2 regions of the Arthrobacter sp. FW306-07-I genome follow, and region 1 is predicted to be linked to the other one. Evidence: riboswitches for the same ligand, from Rfam matches in the RefSeq annotation. Region 1 holds a riboswitch; the other holds the start of a gene.
What was found. A riboswitch is a leader RNA that binds a small molecule or an ion and turns the genes downstream of it on or off. The one in region 1 is predicted to bind glycine.
Positions count from the first base shown of each region.

Region 1 (7,279 bases):
GGCAAAGTCGCCGTTGGCCACCTGGTCGATTTCCTTGCGGATGCTGATCATGGCCTCGATGAAGCGATCGATCTCCGCCAGGTCCTCGGACTCGGTAGGCTCCACCATCAGCGTGCCCGCCACGGGGAAGGACAGGGTGGGGGCGTGGAAGCCGAAGTCGATCAGCCGCTTGGCAACATCCTCTGCCGTGACGCCGGTCCTGGCCGTGAGTTCGCGCAGGTCGAGGATGCACTCGTGGGCAACGAGGCCGCCTTCGCCGGTGTAGAGGACCGGGAAGTACTCGTTGAGCCGGGAGGCGACGTAGTTGGCAGCCAGCAGCGCTGCCTTGGTGGCCTCGGTCAGCCCCTCCCCGCCCATCAGCTTCACGTAGGCCCAGGAAATGGGCAGCACGCCGGCCGAACCGAATCGGGAGGCGGAAATCGGCACGTCGGTGGCGCCGGAACCTGCGTTCCAGGTGGTCGCGTCACCGGGCATGAACGGTGCCAGGTGTGCCTTGGCTGCAACCGGGCCGACGCCGGGTCCGCCGCCGCCGTGCGGGATGCAGAAGGTTTTGTGCAGGTTCAGGTGGGACACATCGCCGCCGAACTTGCCGGGCTGGGCGAGCCCAACGAGCGCGTTCAGGTTGGCGCCGTCGATGTAGACCTGGCCGCCGGCGGCGTGCACGGCGTCGCAGACCTCACGGACGTCGCCGTCATAGACGCCGTGGGTGGACGGGTAGGTGATCATGATGCAGGACAGGGCGTCCTTGTTCGCTTCGATCTTGGCCGTCAGGTCGTCGTGGTCGATGGTGCCGTCAGCGGCGGTGGCCACGACGACGACCTTCATGCCCGCCAGCACGGCGGAGGCGGCGTTGGTGCCGTGCGCCGAGGCCGGGATCAGGCAGACGTTGCGCTGCTGGTCGCCGCGGGAGTGGTGGTAGCCGCGGATCGCCAGCAGACCAGCGAGTTCACCCTGCGAGCCGGCATTGGGCTGGATGGACACCTGGTCGTAGCCCGTGATGGCGGTCAGGTCCGCTTCAAGGTCGGCGATCAGTTCACGCCAGCCGGCCGTCTGGGAGTCTGGGGCGAACGGGTGGATGGAGGCGAACTCCGGCCAGGAAATGGCTTCCATCTCGGCCGTGGCGTTCAGCTTCATGGTGCAGGAACCCAGCGGGATCATGGTGCGGTCCAGCGCCAGGTCACGGTCCGAGAGCTTACGGATGTAGCGCAGCAGCTGGGTTTCGGACCTGTGCGTGTTGAACACCGGGTGCTGCAGGTAGTCGGAGGAACGCTCGACGGCGGCCTCCAGCCCGAAGCCCTCGCCGCCGCCAACGGAACTCCCGGAAACGGTGGCGCCAAAGATGTCGCCCACCTGGGCGACGATGGCCGGCGTCGTGGTTTCATCAAGGGCGATGCCCACGGTGTCGGCGTCGATGCTGCGCAGGTTAATGCCCCGGGCCTCGGCGTCGGCGATGACGGCGGCAGCGCGGCCGGGGACGCGGACCGTCAGGGTGTCGAAGAAGCTCGCGTGCAGGACCTCAACACCGGCAGCCGTAAGCGAGGCCGCCAGGGTACGGGCGTGGCTGTGCGCCGTTACGGCAATTGCCTTGAGGCCGTCCGGGCCGTGGTAAACGGCGTACATGGACGCGACGATGGCCAGCAGCGCCTGGGCTGTGCAGATGTTGGACGTGGCCTTCTCGCGGCGGATGTGCTGCTCACGGGTCTGCAGCGCCAGGCGATAGGCGGGAACACCGGCGTCGTCCTTGGAGACACCCACCAGCCGGCCGGGCAGCGAACGCTCCAGCCCCTTGCGGACAGCCATGTAGGCGGCGTGCGGGCCGCCGAAGAACAGCGGCACACCAAAGCGCTGGGCGGAACCCACGGCGATGTCGGCGCCCTGCTCGCCCGGAGGAGTGATCAGGGTCAGTGCCAGCAGGTCCGCTGCCACCGTGACCAGGGCGCCGCGCTCCTTGGCGGCGCTGATGACTGCGGACTGGTCCCAGACGCGTCCGGAAACGCCGGGCTGCTGCAGCACAATGCCGTTGATGTCGCCTTCGGGCAGGCCCTGGGACAGGTCGGCGACCTCCACCTCGAAGCCCAGTGCCTCAGCGCGGCCCTTCACGATGGCCAGGGTCTGGGGCAGGACGTCGGCGTCCAGCACGGTCTTGCCGTCGGCGGCGGGCTTGGCCTTGTTCGCGCGGCGCATCAGGAGCACGGCCTCGGCCACGGCGGTGGCTTCATCCAGCAGCGAGGCGTTGGCGATGGGCAGGCCCACCAGGTCCTGCACCATGGTCTGGAAGTTCAGCAGGGCCTCGAGCCGGCCCTGGGAGATCTCCGGCTGGTAAGGGGTGTAAGCGGTGTACCAGGCCGGGGACTCAAGGATGTTGCGGCGGATCACCGGCGGAGTGACGGTATCGAAGTACCCCTGGCCGATCAGCTGCACGGCCGCCTTGTTCTTCCCGGCAAGCTTCCGCAGTTCCGTGAGGACCTCAACCTCGCTGAGGGCGTCCTGGAGGCGGAGGGCGGTTTCCTGGCGGATGACCTTGGGAACGGCCGTGTCCACCAGGGAGTCGACAGTGTCGTAGCCCACGGCTTTGAGCATGGTGTCGACGTCGGACTGGCGGCGCGCGCCGATATGGCGGTCTACGAAGGTGGTGGAGGCTGGGCTAACCGACACGAAGGAACTCCATTTACTCAGGCGGCGCAGGGTACGCCACAGCTATTCGGGTTCCTCCCCGCTCTGTATTGGACCTGAGAGTTTCCGCGGTGCCTGCCTGGCAGGACCCGCTTGCACCGTCGGTGAGCACAGCAGTTCTTTCGCTCCCCAAGGGGAGGAGGACAACTGCCTGCTGCTTTCCAGAGGCGCCTCGCCGCGGCGGTACAGGGGCCTGCGAGATTCCTGGGGAGGATTTGCTCCTACGGCGCCTGCCTGTGCTTCCGGCAGAACTCTCCCGCCGCAGATCAAAGGCTATTCACTTGTTGGGCCATGACGGCCGGTGGCGGCCCTCACAACTCTCCATTGTCCTACGCGCCCGCCCCTCCCGGCAAATGGCAAATGCTACCTGCGGAGCCGCTCCAGGGCGGCGAGGAGTTCCTCCACGTCAGCGGCCGCTCCCCCCGCCGGCGCGGGGGCCACCGACAGCATGGCGTTGAAGTAGAGGCCGTCACCCATATAGAGAACTGCCTTCGCCAGCCCCGGACCGACATCCGCCGCGATCTCGTCCAACCAGCGCTGCTGGATGGCCGCGAACCGGCGCCGCGTTTCCTCATGCGCCACCTCGGCAAGCCTGGTGGCGGCAACGATGGCCCTGTCCAGCGGTGTGTCCGCCCACACCGAGGAACGGATGAAGTATGCCGCCGCGCCTTCATCGGCCGAGGCCATGGCATCGGCGTCTTCCCGGGCAAGGCCCTCCAGTCGGTCCAGCAGCACGGCAATGAGCGCTTCCTTGTTGGGAAAGTGGTAGAGCAGGCCGCCCTTCGACACGCCGGCCTTCCGGGCTACGGCGTCAAGGGTGGCAGCGCGCTCCCCCACCTCGATCAACAGGGACTCGAAGGCATCAAGGACCGCGTCGCGGGCTACAGGCTTTCGGGGCATGCTTCCCATCATGCCCTTCCCCGGGCGGGAAGACGGAACCGGCAGCCATTTCAAACTATACCGTCCGGACGGTATAGTTATTTCATGACGACTTTCACCAGCCCCGCACCCACAGGCGCGGACAAGAACGCCCCGCGGCAGCCGTGGCGTGACTGGCTGGCGCTGGCCCTGCTGATGTTTCCCGTGCTCCTGGTCGCCGTGGACAACACCGCGCTGACCTTCGCACTGCCGGCCATTGCGCGCGCCCTGGAACCCACCGGGGTGCAGCTGCTCTGGATCGTGGACGCCTATCCCCTGGTACTGGCCGGCCTGCTGGTATCCATGGGGAGCCTCGGCGACCGGATCGGGCGCCGGAGGCTCCTGGTCATGGGCAGCCTCGGCTTCGCCGCGATCTCTGCCGCCACGGCCTTTGCCCCCACACCGGAGTGGCTGATCGCCGGCCGTGCAACCCTGGGCTTCTTCGGGGCCATGCTGATGCCGTCCACGCTGTCGCTGATCCGCAACATCTTTCCCGAGCCCAACCGCCGGCGGCTTGCCGTCGCCATCTGGGCTGCGGGATTCTCCGGCGGCGCGGCCCTGGGACCCATTTTCGGCGGCTGGCTGGTGGAGCACTTTTGGTGGGGTGCGGTCTTCCTTGTAGCGGTCCCCCTCATGATTCCCCTGCTGGTGCTGGCGCCGGCACTGGTCCCGGAGTCGAAGGATCCCGCGCCGGGGAAGGTGGACATCCCGAGCATCCTGCTGTCCATGCTGGTCATGGTGCCCGTGGTGTACGGCATCAAGGCAGTTGCCACGGAAGGGCCGGGCGCAGCAGGTCTGGGGGCGATTGCCTTTGGCCTGGCGATGGGGGCGGTGTTCGTGCAGCGGCAGCGGCGCCTGGAGCACCCGCTGCTGGACATGTCCCTGTTCCGCAACAGGGTATTCAGCATGGCCATTGCCGCCAACATCCTGGCCCTGTTTTCCTTCAACGGGTTCATCCTGTTCCTTGCCCAGCACCTGCAGCTCCTCGAAGGAATGAGCCCCTCCGCGGCAGGAGTTGCCATGGTCCCCGCGCTGGCGGCCACGGTGGTGGCAGGCCTGGTGGTGGTGCCGCTGGTCCGCAAGGTCCGGCCCGGGTACGTGGTGGCTGCGGGGCTGGCGTTCAGCGCTGCAGGCTACAGCATGGTGACGTTCGGAAACCACGACGGCGGCCCGTCGCTGCTGCTGGCAGCCCTCCTGGTCCTGGCGCTGGGCGTGGGCACGGCGGAGACCATCTCCAACGACCTCATCCTGGGTGCCGCCCCGCCGGCAAAGTCAGGGGCCGCCGCGGCGATTTCCGAAACGGGCTACGAGGTGGGCTCACTGCTGGGGACAGCTGTCCTGGGATCCATCCTGACAGCCTCCTACCAGCAAAACCTTCGGCTGCCGGCAGGCCTGGAGGGCACACTGCCCGGGCCTGTCCTGCACAACGCCGGAGAAACACTGGCGGGCGCGGTGGAGGCGGCCAACCTCCTGCCCGCATCGCTCGCTGGAGCGGTCCTGGACGCTGCCGCCGCGGCGTTCGATTCCGGGGTGCACGTGACTGCGGCGATTGGGCTGGTACTGATGGCGGCGGCGGCAGTCCTCGCCGCCGTCGTGCTTCGCAAAGCGCCAAAGGCGGTCTAGTGCCGCCGGGCCGCCTGGAACGGTCCGGGCAACAGAAAGTGCCCGGGGCCGAGGAGGAATCCCCTCGGCACCGGGCGCCCCGTGAAGTGCCCGCTACTTCGAGTCGGCAGCCGTGACCTTGGCGGTTGGCTTCATGTTTTCGGCCTGCACCATCCAGGCGAACTGCTCCAGCCGGGCGATGAACTCATGCAGGAGGTCCGCCGAGGTGGGGTCCTCCTCGTCCACTTCGTCATGGACCTTGCGCATGGTGCCCACGGCCGCCTCCATGGCGGCGACGATCCGCTCGATGGCATCCTCGGTGCTGATCAGCCCTTCAGGGAACTGGGCCAGGCTGGTGGTTTCGGCAACGGTGGAGCTGCGTCCGTCCGGAAGCGCATGCAGGGCCCGCATCCGCTCGGCGGTGTCGTCGGCAAACTGGCGGGCGGCGTCCACGATCTCGTCCAGCTGGAGGTGAAGGTCGCGGAAGTTGGTGCCCACGATGTTCCAGTGCGCCTGCTTTCCCTGGACATGGAGCTCAATCAGGTCTGCAAGGACAGCCTGCAGGTTGTTGGTCAGTGTGGGTGAAGCTTTCATGCATCCTCCTCAAAGTGGTCCAATATGCCAGACGCTACCAGCCGCGGACCCCGCGGCGGCAGCACTTCCGACAATTCATCAGCGAGCTTACTAATTCCGCAAACGAGTCACAAACGAATGTGATTCATATTGCGTCTTGCATCACACGCCGGGCACCCCCATACTAAATGAACGCCATTCATATAGTGACGACCGTCTCACAGCCTTTTCAGAAAGTGGTGCCATGACAGAGACAATCCGCACCAGCACTTCCAAGTCCGGTCCGCATGTCCATGCGCCGGCCGCGGACGGCTTCAGCGACAAGGGCCTCAAGGGCGGGCAGCTCGGGCTCCTCGCCGTCGTCGTCCTGGGCATTTCGACCATTGCCCCCGCCTACACCCTCACCAGCGCGCTGGGCCCCACCGTCAACGAAGCCGGCCTCCAGCTGCCAGTCATCTTCCTGATCGGGTTCATCCCCATGATCCTGGTTTCGCTCTCCTACCGGGAACTCAACGCCGATTCCCCGGACAGCGGCACCACCTTCACCTGGGTGACCAAGGCCTTCGGGCCATGGATCGGGTGGATGGGCGGCTGGGGCCTGCTGGCGGCCAACATCATCGTGCTGTCCAACCTCGCCGGCGTCGCCGTCGACTTCTTCTACCTTTTCCTGTCCCAGCTCACCGGCTCCCCCGAGCTCGCAGACCTGGCGGACAACAAAGCCCTGAACGTGCTCACCTGCTTCGTCTTCGTGGCGCTGGCCGTCTGGGTCAGCTACCGCGGGATGCACACCACCAAGCTGGTGCAGTACAGCCTGGTGGGCTTCCAACTGCTGGTCCTGGGCCTGTTCGTGGGCTTGGCCTTTGCCAACTGGTCCACCTCTGAAACGGCCATCCCGTTCAGCTGGGACTGGTTCGACGTGACCAAGATCGAGACCTTCGGCCAGGTTGCCGCGGGCATCTCCCTGTCGATCTTCGTCTACTGGGGCTGGGACGTCTGCCTCACCGTCAACGAGGAGACGGCCAACGGTAAGAAGACCGCCGGCGTGGCAGGAACGCTGACGGCTGTCATCGTCCTTGCCATCTACCTCCTGGTCAGCATCGCCACCATGATGTTCGCAGGCGTTGGCGATACCGGCAACGGCCTGAACAACGCCGAGAACCACGAGAACATCTTCACCGCACTGGCCTCCCCCATCATGGGTCCCTTCGCCATCCTGATGTCCCTCGCCGTACTCTCCAGCTCCGCTGCATCCCTGCAGTCCACGTTCATGTCACCGTCCCGGAGCCTGCTGGCCATGGCGCACTACGGTGCGCTGCCGGAGCCCTTCAGCCGGATCAGCAGGAAGTTCGCGACGCCGGGCTTCGCCACCATCGCGGCCGGCATCATCTCCGCGGGCTTCTACGCCGTGATGCACGTGGTCAGCGAGAACGTCCTGAACGACACCATCCTGGCCCTGGGCCTGATGATCTGCTTCTACTACGGCCTCACAGCGCTTGCCTGCACCTGGTACTTC
Region 1 covers NZ_CP084550.1:829,518-836,796, reverse strand. Annotated here, with positions in the region: gene gcvP (aminomethyl-transferring glycine dehydrogenase) at 1-2,655, opposite strand, end outside; glycine riboswitch at 2,845-2,942, opposite strand; gene LFT46_RS03940 (TetR/AcrR family transcriptional regulator) at 3,037-3,573, opposite strand; gene LFT46_RS03935 (MFS transporter) at 3,658-5,214, shown strand; gene LFT46_RS03930 (Dps family protein) at 5,308-5,787, opposite strand; gene LFT46_RS03925 (APC family permease) at 6,011-7,279, shown strand, end outside.

Region 2 (7,279 bases), 440 kb from region 1:
TTCCGCAGTTCGTGGACGGGCTGGTGGGCGACAAGGTCTACCTTGAGATCCTCAAGTTCGTGCGGGCCGTGCAGGCAGATCCCAGGCACCAGGTGCGCCAGTCAATCGACAAGTACCTCAACGACCTCGCGCAGGACCTGCAGCATGACCCGGCAATGATCGCCCGCGCTGAGGACATCAAGGCGCAGGTGCTCGGGGATCCCGAGGTGCGCGAATTGGCGTCCCGGACGTGGGGCACCGTGAAGAACGCGCTGCTGGGTGCCGTGGACGACCCGGACAGCGAGCTCACCATCAAGTTCAAGGCAGCTGTGCGCGATTTTGGTTCGAGGCTGGTGGACGATCCCGAACTGGCAGGGAAGGTCAACGCCTGGATCGGTGACGCCGCGGGCTACCTGGTCCGGACCTACCGCTCGGACATCGCCGGGGTCATCACGGACACCGTGGCGCGTTGGGACGCCGAAGAGACCTCACAGAAGATCGAGCTCCAGGTGGGCAAGGACCTGCAGTTCATCCGCATCAACGGCACCGTGGTGGGGTCTCTTGCGGGCTTGGCAATCTTTACGGTGGCGCAGCTGATTTTTGGGTGACGCATTAGGCCGGGAGCTTTTTCGCGGCGGATAGATACTGCCGCGGCGCACATTCCTGTTCGCGGCGGATATTCGAGGTGCGAGAGGGAACCTGACGGCGGAAATACCTACGACGACGGCACGCCGGCTCGGGTGCTCCGGCTTTACCCGGGCGGGTGTCGGCAGCGGCACAACTCATAATGTCAGACCCTCGATAGATGATTCTTCTATGGGAATCGGCTGTGGTGTCGGGGTGGCTTTGGAGGGTGTTCATGCCTCTGTGGCCGCCCTTGATGCGCTCACTGCCCTTGGTGCGCTGGATGCCATAAGTGCGCTGGAGCGGGAGGATGCGTTCCTGGCCTCCGGGATTGCTGTTGGTTCGGGCGCTGCTCTCGGTTCCGGCGTTGTTATTGGTCCGGGTGTCGATGTGCTGCAGCGGCGGTACGAGATCCGGCTGGAGCGGCTGGAACTCACGGCCCGGTTGGAGGCGCAGCTTGCGGCGATGAAGGCGCGGGATGCAGCGGAGGCGATCGGGTTCCAGCAGGCCATGACTCCCCCTGACGCGTCCATCCAGGACCGCACCTACGCCGAGATGTCCGCGGTGGAGGAGATCGCAGGGGTCCTCACCGTCAGCTCCGCCGCTGCCGGTGCCCTGGTGGAACAGTCCCGGAAAATCTGCTCCCTCCCACCCGTGTTCCAGGCCCTGGCCACCGGCGCCATGTCCTGGCAGCACGCCCGCATCGTCGCGGACGAAACCGAGGGCCTCGATCCGGCCGGCGCTGCCGCGCTGGTGGCCCACTTCTTCGACCCCGACGCACCCCACCCCGCCCGCGGCGCAGCCCCTGGCGAACTCGTCCCCTCCCGGTTCCGGGCCAAAGTCCGCGCCTGGCGCGAACGCCACCACCCCGAGACACTGCAGAAACGCCACGCCAAAGGGGTGGCGGACCGGCGGATGGAATACACCCCGGACCGGGACGGCATGGCCTGGGTCTCGCTCTACCTCCCCGGCGACACCGCCTGCGCCATCTGGAACCGCACCACCGCCACCGCCCGCGGCCTCCAAGGCCCCAACGAACCACGCACCATCACCCAACTCCGCCCCGACATCGCAGCATCCCTGCTCCTTGGATCAGCAAGCGAACCCGGCAAGGTCCCCACCCCGCAGGCCGACGTCCTGGTCATGGTGCCGGTGTTCTCCCTCCTCGGACTCACGGATGAGCCCGCCATGCTCGACGGGCTCGGACCCATCCCGGCGTCCATGGCCCGGAAACTGGTCGCCCACGGGGCGAACTCCTTCTACCGCGTCCTGGTCGACCCGAGGGACGGGGCACCCTTGGAGATCGGCCGGAAGAACTACCGGCTCACCGAAACCATCAAACGCTGGATCAGGATGCGCGACGCCAAATGCACCTTCCCCGGCTGCACCAACCGCACCCCGGACAACGAAACCGACCACCTGCAATCCTGGGAATGTGGCGGACCCACCGGGGCCAGCAACCTGGCACAGCTCTGCCCGAAACACCACCGGCTCAAACACCACACCCAATGGACACCAGACCCGGCAACAGAAGACAGATCACCCGGCTGGACCTCACCCACCGGCCGCCACTACAAACCCGAACACCCAGACCCAGAACCCACGTACTGGCCGCAATGGCTGATGCCCACCGAACTGCGGTCCTCGGACACCCTGAGCCTCGACGCCAGATGTAAGGACGCCAGATGTACGGACGCCAAATGTCACGATGCCGGGTGTATCGATGTCCCCTGTCTCAATATCCGCTGTCTCGAGGCGGGGCCCGAAGACCTCCCGCTATGCGAACCAGACGATGACAGCTTCATAGACCCCGATGACCTGTCGCCGGACGATCCCCTCTGGGCCCAGCTCCTCGCAACCCCGCTCGTACCATCCCGATGACGGAATTCAAGGGTTCGGGCAACATCGTCCATGGGGCTGGAGCAAAGTATGAACGGTTCGGCAGGGCCAGGGAGTCCCGCCGGACATCCCCTACGCGAAGGCCTCAAGCTCCACGCCTGCGGCCTCAAGCCCAGCACGAATACGGGCCGCCAATTCCACTGCGCCTGGACTGCCGCCCTGGAGGCGCAGGGAGTCCGGCCGGACGTTGACCGCCGTCCCGTCCACGGCCACCACTTCCCCTTGCGTTGCCAGTCGAACAGCGCGCTCAACTACCACATCAACGTCGTGCAGGACCGCGTCCTCGTCGGAAAGCGGCACCAAGCTGCCGTCGGCCAGGTACGCGCGGTCCGCGAAGGCCTCGATGAACACCGGGTGCCCGGCCTCCTTTGCCTGCTTCAGCAGCTCGGAGCCCGGGAAGCCCAGGATGGGAAGGCCGGGGTCATAGGCATTAACCGCGGCAACCACGGCGGAGGCCTGTTCGGCGTCGGAAATCAAAGCGTCGTACAGCGCTCCGTGTGCTTTCACGTAGTCCACGGAGGCACCCACGGCATGCGCGACGCCGTCGAGCGCCCCCAATTGGTACAGCACGTCGCCGAACAGCTCGTCGAAGCCCATCCCCAGCGCGCGCTGGCCATAGCCCGCCAGGTCGCGGTAGCCGAGGTGCGCCCCCACAGTGACGTCGAGTTCGTATGCTGCGCGGCAGCTGTCCAGCATGGTGACGGGGTCGCCCGCGTGCAGGCCGCAGGCCACGTTGGCACTGGTGATCAGCTGGAACATGGCCGGGTCGCCTCCTGCCGTCCAGGAGCCGAATGATTGGCCTACGTCAGCGTTGAGATCCAAGTATGTTGCCTTCCAGCGTCAGGTGGTCCGGTGCGGCAGCTGCGGTCAGCTCCCCGGGAATGGTGTCCGGCATCGGCCCGAACGCCTCACGGGCATTCTTGGCCACCGCACGGCCCATCACGAGGTTACCGGCTCCACCCACAACGGCCCCTATGCCGAACGGGAGCGCCCTGCCGAACAGGGCGGTACCCTGCCGCTTGAGCAGGTTCTTTAGGAAGGCGTGCTGGATTCTCTTTCGGACACTGCCGAAGCCCGGACCCACCATCGATTTGGAGAGCACATTGCCCCAATTATTGGCGGCGCTGTTCCCGCTGCCGGAGGCCTGGCCACTCAGCGTTCCCAGCAGGGCGGTACCCTCCTCGCCGAGCATGATGGCCATGACCATGGTGCCAGCCTTCTCCGGGTTGGTGAGGCGGATGCCGTGAAGTTCGGCCAGCGAGGTTGCGTAAAGCGCTGTTGCCTCCAGGAAGCCTACGGTGGCAGCGGCTGAGAGTCCCAGCGACGCCACTGTTCCAACCCCGGGAACGACGGCGGTTGCGCCCACCAGTGCGCCACCTCCGGCGACGGCACGCAAGTAGTCGCGCTCTGCAATGTCTGCCAGTTGCGCGGCGGTGGCATGGGGATGCTTCTTCTGGAGCCGCCGGATGTAGGCAACCACCAGGGGCCGCTGGATCTGTACTGCCTTCAGGAGCATGTTGTGAACGCCGGGCTTGGGCTTGCCGTCAGCGTCAAACATCGCATTGTGGGCGGTTTCCTGTGCGATGCGTAATGCGGGATTGCTGCGCCGGGCCATGGTCACCTTCATTCAATCGACCTGCAGCGGGTTAGCTGCCGTGCACTTTCCATCCTATGTGGATAAACACTAAGCATGCTTAACTTCGCGCGTCCCGTACCTCTGCCCTCCTGGCAACCGCCCGTTAGCTGGCGTCCGCCAGATTATTGAAGGTGAAAACGTGGGCACCCTCCACCACTCCGCCGTCCTCCAGTTGGGTCAGGATCGTCGTGGGCGAGTAAAGACCGCCTTTGAGCAGGCGGCGGCCCAGGGGGCCACGCCGGTTCAGGAGTTTCAGGGATGGGCCCACGCCAATTTTCAGGGCGGCCCGAATCAGCTGCGCCCGGGGAAAGGCGCCGGATACCCCTGCCCACACAGGCAGCCGCACACCTTCCCGGCGCAGCGTTTCGGCGTACCACTGGATGCGGGGAGCCGAGAAGCACAGCTGTGTCACCACCCGCGAGGCCAGATGCTGCTTCTCCAGCAAAGCATCAAGCATGTGCAGTTCAGTTTGGCTCGGATGTCCTTCCGGGTAGCCCGCCACGCCGGCCCGGATCCGGCCACCGGACAGTTCCGCGAGGTCTTCCAGCAGCCGAAGACTGCTGTCGTAGGGCCCGGCCGGTTCCCCTGCGTCACCACCGACGGCGAAAACCTCGGCGATACCGGCATCGTGGCAGTTTCGGACTACACCGGCCAGCTGCGCCCGGCTTTCGATGCTTCGTGCGGCCAGGTGCGGCACAACCTCAAAGCCGAGGTAGGCAAGCTCGATGGCTGTGCGAATGCTTGCCCCTACACCTTCGCGGGGCAAGCAGGACACCGTCAGCGCCGTCCCGGCAGGTACGTGGGCCTGGACGCGGGCGGCAATGCCCTCAGCAGGAATGATTTGAATCTGGACCGGCAGCTCCCGCCTGAAACCGCCGGTGGGTTGGTCGGCAGGCACTGATGCGTCGGATGGTGCCGTAAGGGACTGAGGCGTCATGAGGAACTCCAGGTTCGGCCGGCCACGGGTGGCTCGGCATGGATCGGGTCCCTCCCCGCTCTGTATTGGACCTGAGAGATTCCGCAAACCCAGCCAGGGCCTGCTTGCACCGTCGGTGAGCGCCGCCGGAGCAGCACTGCTTTCCAGAGTCGCCTCGCCGTGACGGTACATGGGCCTGAGAGATTCCTGGGGAGGATTTGCTCCTACGGCGCCTGCCCGGTGATGGCCGGGAGAACTCTCCCGCCACAGCTCGAAAGGCTGTCTTCAGATGTAGTGGTTCAACGGCCGGCGCCCGTCCCGTCACTGGATGGGATGCGGCGCCGGCCGCATGGATGGGCCGGCAATCAGCGCAGAATGACCGTCCGGTTGCCGGACAAAACGATTCGTCCTTCAGCATGCCAGCGCACCGCATTGGTAAGTGCCTTGCATTCAGCGTCGCGGCCAACGGTGACCAGGTCAGAGGCGGAATACGTATGGTCCACCTCGATCACCTGCTGAGAGATGATGGGTCCCTCGTCCAGCTCCGAGTTGACGTAGTGGGCAGTCGCGCCCACCGTTTTGACGCCGCGCTCGTACGCCTGGTGGTAGGGCTTTGCACCCTTGAAGCTGGGCAGGAACGAGTGGTGGATGTTGATGGCCTTGCCACTGAGTCGGGTAGTGGCTTCGTCGCTGAGTACCTGCATGTAGCGGGCCAGCACCACCAGTTCCACGGCGTAGTGGTCTACCAGCTCCAGCAGGCGCTCTTCAGCATCCGCCTTGGTATCCGGGGTCACGGGAATGTGATGGAACGGAACACCGTGCCAGGCGGCAAGGGGTTCCAGGTCCGGGTGGTTGGACACCACGGCGGCAATTCGGACGGGCAACTCGCCACTGCGGGCACGGAACAGGAGGTCGTTGAGGCAGTGGTCGTACTTGGACACCATCACCAGGATGGGCTGCTTGCGGCCATGCCGTTCCAGGCGCCAGTCCATCCGCCATTCCCGGGCCACTTGTTCAAAACCGGAGCGGAGGCGGTCGAGTTCCATCTCTACCTGCGAGGTGACGTGGATGCGCATGAAAAACCGGCCGCTTGCCCTGTCGCCAAACTGCTTGATGTCCACGATGTAGCATTCCTGCTCCAGCAGGTATGCCGCCACCGCCTGGACAATGCCAAGGGCATCCGGGCAATGGAAGGTCAGCACGAATTCCTTGCCGGTTTCGGGAACCATGGCCTGGCGCTGTCCGGCCGCGGCCGTGCCCGCCTGCGATGTGCGGGTTTCCGTGCCGATCACCGCTTGACCCGCTCTTCCCCCACTTCTGCGGCGGCACCCGGACGGGAAGCCTTGCCGGATGCGGCGTCGGCGAAGTCCTGGTCTGCCTGCAGTTCAGCCTGGAACGTGGCAAAACGGGCCTGGTGTGCGGGCCGGCGGCGGAGGACGAACCATGCGGCGCCCAGCAGGATGAACCAGACCGGGGTGACCAGCAGGGCCACCAGGGTGTCTGGCTGGGTGGTGAGGGTCCAGATCACGAAGCCGAAGAAGGCGAAGACCACCCAGACCATGGCAATACCGCCGGGCATCTTGAACTTCGATGCGTCGTGCAGGTGCGGCCGGCGGCGGCGGAAGGCGATGTAGCTGGCCAGGATGATCGACCAGACAAAGACAAAGCAGACAGCGGACACAGTGGTCACCATGTCGAAGGCCTTGCCCACGTCCTGGCCCGCATACATGAGGACGACGCCGGACAGCAGCAGCACGCAGGAGAGGAACAGTGCGTTCTGGGGCACCTTCCGCCGGGACAGTTTGCCAAAGACGTCCGGAGCGTCGCCTTCCTGTGCAAGGCCGAAGACCATGCGTGAGGTTGAGTAGATGCCGGAGTTCGCGGAGGACATTGCGGAGCTCAGCACCACGAGGTTGACCACGGTGGCGGCGGCACCCAGGCCCGCCAGGGAGAACATGGCGATGAATGGGCTGTGGCCTGCCCTGAACTCGGTCCAGGGGGTGACAGCCATCAGGATGATGAGGGCACCTACATAGAAGAGCAGCACGCGGATGGGGATGGAGTTGATGGCCTTGGGCAGGTTCCGCTCAGGGTTCTTGGCCTCGGCCGCGGTGGTGCCCACCAGTTCGATGCCCACGAAGGCGAAGACTGCGATCTGGAAGCCGGCCACGAAGCCCATGAACTCGTTCGGGAAGAATCCGCCGTGGCTCCACAGGTTGGTGAAG
Region 2 covers NZ_CP084550.1:388,881-396,159, reverse strand. Annotated here, with positions in the region: gene LFT46_RS01905 (DUF445 domain-containing protein) at 1-587, shown strand, start outside; gene LFT46_RS01900 (HNH endonuclease signature motif containing protein) at 796-2,484, shown strand; gene LFT46_RS01895 (LamB/YcsF family protein) at 2,575-3,324, opposite strand; gene LFT46_RS01890 (hypothetical protein) at 3,308-4,117, opposite strand; gene LFT46_RS01885 (methylenetetrahydrofolate reductase) at 4,242-5,075, opposite strand; glycine riboswitch at 5,229-5,328, opposite strand; gene purU (formyltetrahydrofolate deformylase) at 5,420-6,346, opposite strand; gene cycA (D-serine/D-alanine/glycine transporter) at 6,343-7,279, opposite strand, start outside.
Region 2: another riboswitch for glycine. It lies ahead of LFT46_RS01885 (methylenetetrahydrofolate reductase); the one in region 1 lies ahead of gcvP (aminomethyl-transferring glycine dehydrogenase).